3 regions of the Heyndrickxia sp. NPDC080065 genome follow, and region 2 is predicted to be linked to each of the others. Evidence: a T-box and tRNA genes for the amino acid it is inferred to sense, from the RefSeq annotation. Region 2 holds a T-box; the other regions hold tRNA genes.
The links. A T-box is a leader RNA that pairs with one kind of tRNA and senses whether it is charged. The one in region 2 lies ahead of gltX (glutamate--tRNA ligase), so its partner is inferred to be a tRNA-Glu.
Positions count from the first base shown of each region.

Region 1: it encodes a tRNA-Glu, which carries the amino acid that the T-box ahead of gltX (glutamate--tRNA ligase) is inferred to sense. The anticodon was not compared.
Region 3: it encodes a tRNA-Glu, which carries the amino acid that the T-box ahead of gltX (glutamate--tRNA ligase) is inferred to sense. The anticodon was not compared.

Region 1 is NZ_JBNNWS010000021.1:59,981-62,826, reverse strand. It holds tRNA gene ACQKP0_RS21655 (tRNA-Gly) at 125-198, opposite strand; tRNA gene ACQKP0_RS21650 (tRNA-Pro) at 216-292, opposite strand; tRNA gene ACQKP0_RS21645 (tRNA-Arg) at 372-448, opposite strand; tRNA gene ACQKP0_RS21640 (tRNA-Leu) at 460-545, opposite strand; tRNA gene ACQKP0_RS21635 (tRNA-Leu) at 603-687, opposite strand; tRNA gene ACQKP0_RS21630 (tRNA-Lys) at 723-798, opposite strand; tRNA gene ACQKP0_RS21625 (tRNA-Gln) at 812-886, opposite strand; tRNA gene ACQKP0_RS21620 (tRNA-Asp) at 925-1,001, opposite strand; tRNA gene ACQKP0_RS21615 (tRNA-Glu) at 1,101-1,172, opposite strand; tRNA gene ACQKP0_RS21610 (tRNA-Ser) at 1,192-1,282, opposite strand; tRNA gene ACQKP0_RS21605 (tRNA-Asn) at 1,285-1,359, opposite strand; gene ACQKP0_RS21600 (SprT family protein) at 1,435-1,902, opposite strand; partial or broken gene cmpA (cortex morphogenetic protein CmpA) at 1,996-2,106, shown strand; gene ACQKP0_RS21590 (Tex family protein) at 2,394-2,846, opposite strand, start outside.
Region 2 is NZ_JBNNWS010000007.1:50,183-53,028, reverse strand. It holds gene galE (UDP-glucose 4-epimerase GalE) at 1-516, opposite strand, end outside; T-box leader at 998-1,237, shown strand; gene gltX (glutamate--tRNA ligase) at 1,285-2,846, shown strand, end outside.
Region 3 is NZ_JBNNWS010000014.1:1,143-3,988, reverse strand. It holds gene ACQKP0_RS17140 (isochorismate synthase) at 1-1,363, opposite strand, end outside; tRNA gene ACQKP0_RS17135 (tRNA-Glu) at 1,828-1,899, opposite strand; tRNA gene ACQKP0_RS17130 (tRNA-Ser) at 1,905-1,995, opposite strand; tRNA gene ACQKP0_RS17125 (tRNA-Asn) at 2,005-2,079, opposite strand; tRNA gene ACQKP0_RS17120 (tRNA-Ile) at 2,105-2,178, opposite strand; tRNA gene ACQKP0_RS17115 (tRNA-Gly) at 2,188-2,261, opposite strand; tRNA gene ACQKP0_RS17110 (tRNA-His) at 2,271-2,346, opposite strand; tRNA gene ACQKP0_RS17105 (tRNA-Phe) at 2,393-2,468, opposite strand; tRNA gene ACQKP0_RS17100 (tRNA-Asp) at 2,532-2,608, opposite strand; tRNA gene ACQKP0_RS17095 (tRNA-Met) at 2,647-2,720, opposite strand; tRNA gene ACQKP0_RS17090 (tRNA-Ser) at 2,744-2,836, opposite strand; tRNA gene ACQKP0_RS17085 (tRNA-Ile) at 2,846-2,846, opposite strand, start outside.

The DNA of each region.
Region 1 (2,846 bases), on a different contig from region 2:
TGATATAGCTCATAAAAAGTTAATTAATTGACGTTTCGTTTTGTTCAGTTTTCAAAGATCAATCTATTACATTAGCAACTTTTTTATCTTGACATTTCTGTTAATCAATGTCAAGAGTTTTTTTTGGAGCGGGTGATGGGAATCGAACCCACGACAACAGCTTGGAAGGCTGTAGTTTTACCACTAAACTACACCCGCGAAATATAAAATTATAATGGTCGGGAAGACAGGATTCGAACCTGCGACCCCATGGTCCCAAACCATGTGCTCTACCAAGCTGAGCTACTTCCCGGCTTAGATATTAGAGGTTAAATAAAGATATTTGTTTCGAAGCAATACTTTATATATACTTTCAACTTCGTTTCTATAGATGGCGCGCCCGAGAGGAGTCGAACCCCTAACCTTTTGATCCGTAGTCAAACGCTCTATCCAATTGAGCTACGGGCGCATTTTTTATATTGGTGCGGCCGAGAGGACTTGAACCTCCACGGGGTTGCCCCCACTAGGCCCTCAACCTAGCGCGTCTGCCATTCCGCCACGACCGCATAAAAAAGCGACATAAATTATAGTAACAAACAGCTAGATAAAAGTCAAGATTTTTTTGGTGCGGGTGAAGGGAGTCGAACCCCCACGCCTTGCGGCGCCAGATCCTAAGTCTGGTGCGTCTGCCAATTCCGCCACACCCGCATTATGGTAAGTTATTTTGCTTAAGCAAAAAACTTTGGTGAGCCATGAAGGACTCGAACCTTCGACCCTCTGATTAAAAGTCAGATGCTCTACCGACTGAGCTAATGGCTCAAAAATAAAAAAATGGCTGGGCTAGCTGGATTCGAACCAACGAGTGACGGAGTCAAAGTCCGTTGCCTTACCACTTGGCTATAGCCCAATATTTTTTTTAAAAACTAAAGTACATTTACTTTAAAATGGCGGTCCGGACGGGACTCGAACCCGCGACCTCCTGCGTGACAGGCAGGCATTCTAACCAACTGAACTACCGGACCAATTTTGTTATAAATATTTATCAGAATTAACAAGTTTAAACTTGTCTAGCTGCAGCACCTATCGACTAGCGGATGAGCAAGGTACTTCGGCTTTTCTGATGACCCGTACGGGATTCGAACCCGTGTTACCGCCGTGAAAGGGCGGTGTCTTAACCGCTTGACCAACGGGCCACGTAATTTTTGAACTTTCTGGCGGAGAAGGAGGGATTTGAACCCTCGCGCCGGTTACCCGACCTACACCCTTAGCAGGGGCGCCTCTTCAGCCACTTGAGTACTTCTCCAATGGCTCCGCAGGTAGGATTCGAACCTACGACCGATCGGTTAACAGCCGATAGCTCTACCACTGAGCTACTGCGGAACGACAAATCATCTTGTCGACTCTTAAAATTATAATTAGAATTATATTAGATGTCAACTAGTTTTTTGATTTTTTTTAAGCCTGCGTTTTTATCTTTAACTTTATCTTACTTTTACATTTTCCACAGACATAGCGACTAACATCAATTCTTTTTTTTCGCTTAAATATTGTACTACATTCAGTACAGACATATACATAAATTGTTCGTGCTTTTTTCATTGATTCATTTTTAAGTGGTGAACAAAATCTCGGTGCATCAACTTCTATTAATAATTTTTTAAAGTCAGCATCACGGTGCTTATATCCTTTTCCTTCAAGGTGCAGGTGATAATGACATAACTCATGCTTAATGATCCCGATCAATTCTTGCTCCCCAAATTGATCATAATACTTCCGATTTATTTCAATATTATGTGTGCTCAACAAATACCGTCCACCCGTTGTACGAAGTCTTGAATTAAATATAGCATCATGCTTAAAAGGCTTTCCAAAGGAATATATTGATATTTTTTCAACTAAAGCTTGAAGCTGTTCATTATTCAATTCAATTCCCCCCTTTTAACTCGAAACAAGACAACCTATTATAGCATATATTAGGTATTAACCTACTTATGCACAGGAGGGGGATATGAGCTAATGCCTACTTGGTTTCAAAATCAAATGCGCCGGGCTTTTTGTGAGAAAGATCGATATCAAATAAAGCTTCTAAATCAATGCTGGTTCTTCTATCAAAATAAATGCTGCTCAGAACAAAAGCGCAAGCGCCTTGCTCATCGGCGTACGGATTTCGTAGTCTTCGACTGAGATAAAGGAAACACGGTGAGGTAGTTCACGAGCCGCTGTTGACTTATCGTAGGGAGGAGACGGAGAAATCTGCTAGCCGACGGCTGCTTGCGCTAGACGTAAACCTGGCTCTTCATAAGCTAATCCACAGTGCGAATATTTTATAATTTCCTAAACGATAAAAAATCTATGTCTTAATAACAATAGAAAAAAGGCGTGTAAAAAATACACGCCATTAATAAAGCAATACACTAGTCATTTAACATGGTTAACGATAATCTACCTTTTTGTAAATCAACTTTTTCTACCCATACAGTAACAATATCACCTAATGAAACGACATCTAACGGATGCTTCACAAATTTATTACTAAGCTTAGATATATGAACTAGGCCATCCTCTTTTACTCCAACATCTATAAAGGCTCCAAAATCCACTACATTTCTTACTGTACCTTGCATTTCCATGCCTACTTTTAAATCTTCCAATTTTAAAATATCTTTCTTCAACAAAGGTGTTGGTAATTCATCACGCGGATCACGTCCGGGGCGGTTTAAAGCATCAATAATATCCCGGAGTGTCAACTCTCCGATACCTAGTTGCTGGGAGAGATCGGAAATTGAAAATGAAGCAATGGATTTTTTTAACTTTTCCGTTCCAATATCTGCGGTTGAACAATTAATCTTATTTAATAATGTTTTTAC
Region 2 (2,846 bases):
CGAGACCGAAAAAGCAGGATTTACATTCGCAATATCTGTTAGTATTCGTTCACTCATGACCTTTGTTTCACCGTATGGGTTTGTCGTAGGTAGTAGATTCATGGTTTCCTCAAATGGTACAATATTGTCCCCATATACTGTTGCCGATGAGCTAAAGACAAATCGATTTACACCGTATTTCAAACAAACTTTAGCTAGATTCATTGTACTGACAATATTATTAAAGTAGTATTTTAGCGGTTTTTCTACCGACTCACCTACTGATTTAAGGCCAGCAAAATGAATGACACCATCTATAGTATGGTTCCTAAAAATAGATTCTACAGCTTCTTCTTCCGTTACATCAATTTCATAAAAGGTAACTTCCTTGCCCGTAATACTCTGTATTTTTCTTATTGTTTCAAGATTACTATTGCATAAATTATCAGCAATAATTACTGAATGTTCAGCTTCTAATAAAGCAACAGTGGTGTGAGAACCAATATATCCAGCACCACCTGTAACTAATATATTCATGACTAACTTCACCTCCAAATCATTTAAGATTTATTTAGCATATAAGCTATTTGTTCTATTAGATATTATAATATACATTATTAAGACACTACCAACATTATCCAAACTATTAATATTAATTTATATTGAGCTACTCAACAATATAAACACAACCTAGAGACCCATCACCGACTCTTATCATCACAATATAGCCACTTTTATCCAATAAACGCTAGGTGCAACGACTAAAGACTCATTTCATACTGTCACATCAAATTCATAGAAAGTTAAAGTTAGAAAGCCTACAGTTCCTAAACATTCTATGGAGGTAGTTGGGAAAAGCAAAAGTGAGTATTGGAAATGTTTAAAGATCTATTTGAATCGAATGATGCTATAGAACATTTCAATACACATTGGAGCCAACCTATATTCAACGTAGTCAAATATTGTTGACAATTGGGCAATAATGTATTAATGTATCTCTAATTATATCCACATAATGTAAAACGCAATGAAGAGGAAGAGTAATTAATCACTCGAATCTTAGAGAGCCCATACTGGTGAAATTGGGTATTCGAGCTTAATGAAAGAAGCCTTGGAGCAGTAGACTGAAAAAATTGGAGTAAGTCTACCGGGAATTTCCCGTTAAAGAAATGTGCAGCAAGATAATGAATAGCTGCATCATGAGCGGGTTTTTAACCAATTTAGGTGGTAACGCGGAAGCTAGTCTTTCGTCCTTTAACAGGATGAAAGGCTTTTTTTATTTTGAATTTATAGGGGGATATGATTATGTCAAATGAGAACATGGCAGAACTGTTATTTCCGCATGTCAGGCAGTTACCGGCTGATATTTATTCACTATATCCACCAAGAAATTTGCCTTCATCTGCTTTAGTAACACGTTTTGCACCGAGTCCAACGGGTTCATTGAATATTGGTGGGCTTTATGCAACTTTAATATCGGAAAGATTAGCCCACCAAAGTAATGGAGTCTTTTTCCTGCGTATTGAAGACACAGATAAAAAACGTGAAATAAAAGGCAGCATAGAAAACATCATCAATTCATTATTATATTTCGGAATTCACTTTGATGAAGGACCTCTCCTTTCAGGTGACGATAAGGGTGATTACGGACCCTATAAACAAGGCTCACGAATACAAATCTATAAGGTATTTATTAAGCATTTAGTCCGAAATGGATTAGCATATCCTTGTTTCTGTGATACGGACGATCTACAAAAGATAAGACTAAGTCAGCAGAACATAAAAGTAACAACAGGTTATTATGGCAGGTGGGCTAAGCATCGAGATATTTCTTTTCAACAAGCCAAGGAAGAGATTTTAAATGGTAAACCGTTTGTTATTAGACTTAAATCTTCGGGGTCATCAGATAGGAGAATTACGTACCATGATTTGGTGAAAGGTCCGATTGAGTTACCTGAAAATGACCAAGATATTGTTATTATGAAAACGGATGGTTTACCAACATATCACTTTGCTCATGCCATAGATGATTATCTGATGGGTACAACCCATGTCATTAGGGGCGATGAATGGCTTTCTTCAGTGCCTATCCATATTCAGTTGTTTGAAACCTTAGGTTTTAGAGTACCGGAATACGGACATATTGCTCCAATAATGAAGCAAGTTGGAACTTCTAAACGGAAATTTAGTAAGCGGAAGGATCTTGATGGTACCGCTGAGTATTACAAAGAACAAGGATACCCAGGAATTGCTATAAATGAATACTTCATGAATCTCATCAATTCTAACTTTGAAGAATGGAGGATGATAAACCCTCGTAAATCATTTAGAGACTTTTTTATCTATACAAATAAAATGAATGCCAGTGGTGCTTTATTAGACATGAGTAAATTAGGTGACATCAGCAAGGATGTTATCTCTAGGCTTACGGGTATACAAGTATTTGACCATTTATACACTTGGTCAAAGAAATTTGATTCTGAGCTTTATACTTTAATTGACAAGAATAAGGAGTACACTGTAAACATTTTAAATATAGGTCGAACAATTAAAAAACCAAGAAAAGATTATTCAAAGTGGTCAGATGTGAAACCAATGATTGCTTTCTTTTATGACGAATTGTTTGAAAAGGATATATTGAGCGGTTATAAGTTACCTACAAATATAAGCTTTGATGTTGCGAAAGAAATTGTACTAGGTTTCAGCAAAACTTATAGGTTTAATAATGAAAAAGATGCTTGGTTCCATGAAATTAAAGAACTTGCTGGGAAACTCGGATTTGCAAAGGAAATGAAGCAATATAAAGCCAATCCTAACAATTACAATGGGCATGTTGGTGATGTAGCGATGGTAATTAGGGTCGCTCT
Region 3 (2,846 bases), on a different contig from region 2:
TTCTTGTTTCATAATATTCATCCTCTGGGTTTGAATCAGATACAACTCCACACCCAGCATACAAAAATGCTTCATTTTCTTTTATTAATCCTGACCGGATCGCTACAGCAAATTCTCCATTCGCTCGATAGTCTATCCATCCAATTGGAGCAGCATAAAAACCACGATCCATTTTTTCCATTTCTCGTATTACCTTTAATGCATCTTTTGTTGGAACCCCTCCCATAGCTGGCGTTGGATGGAGTTCCTCCACTAATGATAATATAGATATGTTTTGATCTTTGATTTTACCTTTAACAGGTGTAAAGAGATGTTGAATATCTCGCATTTTCAATATAGATGGTTCTTTAGGAATTGCAACTTCAGTACAAAATTTTTGAATAACATCTTCTATCATAGAGACTACTAGCTGATGTTCATGTCTATTTTTCATATCGGCAAGTAAATCTTGACCTAACATAGCATCTCTTTTTTCATTCGAATCCCTTTTAATAGAGCCTGCAAGACAAGCTGATAAAACATCATTTCCACTCTTTTTTACTAATCTTTCAGGTGAAGCACCTGTAAAACAGCTGTTCATTATTTCTAAAGCAAAGATATAGCTATCTTGTTGACCTTTACATAAGTGTTCAAGTACTTTTTCAGATGATATTAACTCATTAAATTCTATATTCATTTTTCTAGCCATTACGACTTTATTAAGATCATTATCCTCTTTTAGTGCGCGGACAACTTCGCCAACTGCTTCTTTCCATTCATCTGGGTTTATTTCATGTTCACGAAGACTTTCAATAATTGTTAAATTTTCTCTTTCTTTAACTGTAAAAATCTTCTCTTTCAAAGCTAAAACTCTTTTTAATGATTCTCCACTTTCTTTAGTAGAACAAATGATATTCATCGTTATATAAGCTTCTTGACCGTTAATGACTAACATAAGATTTGGTAAATGAAATAAAGCATTAGAAAATAAAGACCACTCTTGCTCCTTGACACTGAGCGGATCAAAAGAAAAGCCTCCAAATATTAGAGGACCTGTCCCAGGGACTTCGAATGGATTAAAAATATGCGCATCTTTAATTAAAAGATTCCATTCACGCTCAACCCACTTAAAACGATCTTCTTCATGACTCGTTTGAAGGCTTTGTGCAACTCCTAGGCCCACAATATATGTTTCATCATTCGGTACCTTCCAAAAGAATCTTTCACCTTGAAATAACTGTTTAGCAGACGAATAAAATGAAAGGGGGTTAATATTATTTAGTTTTTCAGTATAACTAAACAATATAGTTTTCTTTTTATTTCTAGCCCTATCTACAGCAACTTTATATTCAGTTTCAATATTCGACTGTTTAATACGTGTCAAAATAATCTCCCCCAAAAAACAAACGTACGATTAAATAATCTTCTAAAATTTATATGCTTATTAATAATATCCAACCTTTAAGATACACCTCTAAATGGATTGCGTCAATGAACATAACTTATTAAACACTTATCTACCTTATTATATATTAACTTCAAAAAAAAATTCAGTAATATATATTCTATGTATAACATGGTAACATTTTGTTTTCTTGATGGTCTCTATTTATTCTTTAAAGGCCATGGAACGAACTTCATTTACCGTATTAGATACTTTTTGCTCTAGTCGGGTAATGAAACGGTTTTTCTCTTACCGTACAAGATTCTTTTTGTTCTATTTGGTTAATAAAAAAGTTATCCAAAAGCGAGAATTTTTTTATTTCCTGAACGAAAAAAAGTAGTTTAAAAGATTCTGCTAGAGAAAACTTTTAAACTACTTAAAAAGAAATACGATCTACAAAAATATGACCCGTACGGGATTCGAACCCGTGTTACCGCCGTGAAAGGGCGGTGTCTTAACCGCTTGACCAACGGGCCGTTAATGGCGGAGAAGGAGGGATTTGAACCCTCGCGCCGGTTACCCGACCTACACCCTTAGCAGGGGCGCCTCTTCAGCCACTTGAGTACTTCTCCAAATAAAAATGGCTCCGCAGGTAGGATTCGAACCTACGACCGATCGGTTAACAGCCGATAGCTCTACCACTGAGCTACTGCGGAATAAAATGGGAATATATTAATCTAATGGGCCTAAATGGACTCGAACCATCGACCTCACGCTTATCAGGCGTGCGCTCTAACCAGCTGAGCTATAGGCCCATGTAAATATGGAGCGGGTGATGGGAATCGAACCCACGACAACAGCTTGGAAGGCTGTAGTTTTACCACTAAACTACACCCGCTTTATATTATGGGGCGACTAGTGGGAATCGAACCCACGAGTGTCGGAGCCACAATCCGATGCGTTAACCACTTCGCCATAGCCGCCATGTTGTATCATTTAAGCATGGATGTGCACCATAATACTTTTAAATGGTGGCTCGGGACGGAATCGAACCGCCGACACATGGATTTTCAGTCCATTGCTCTACCGACTGAGCTACCGAGCCATATAATGTATAATTCCTATATTCAATTATAGTTCGCCATCGTCCCAATCTTAGGATGATAAATGGCGGTCCGGACGGGACTCGAACCCGCGACCTCCTGCGTGACAGGCAGGCATTCTAACCAACTGAACTACCGGACCAAAAATTTTTCAAGTAAGTTTTAAAATAACTTACATAATTGCGGAGGCAGGATTTGAACCTGCGACCTTCGGGTTATGAGCCCGACGAGCTACCAGACTGCTCCACCCCGCGACGATATTAAATGAATTCTTTTATGGCGGAGGAAGAGGGATTCGAACCCCCGCGCGGTTTAACCCGCCTGTCGGTTTTCAAGACCGATCCCTTCAGCCAGACTTGGGTATTCCTCCAGATAAATAT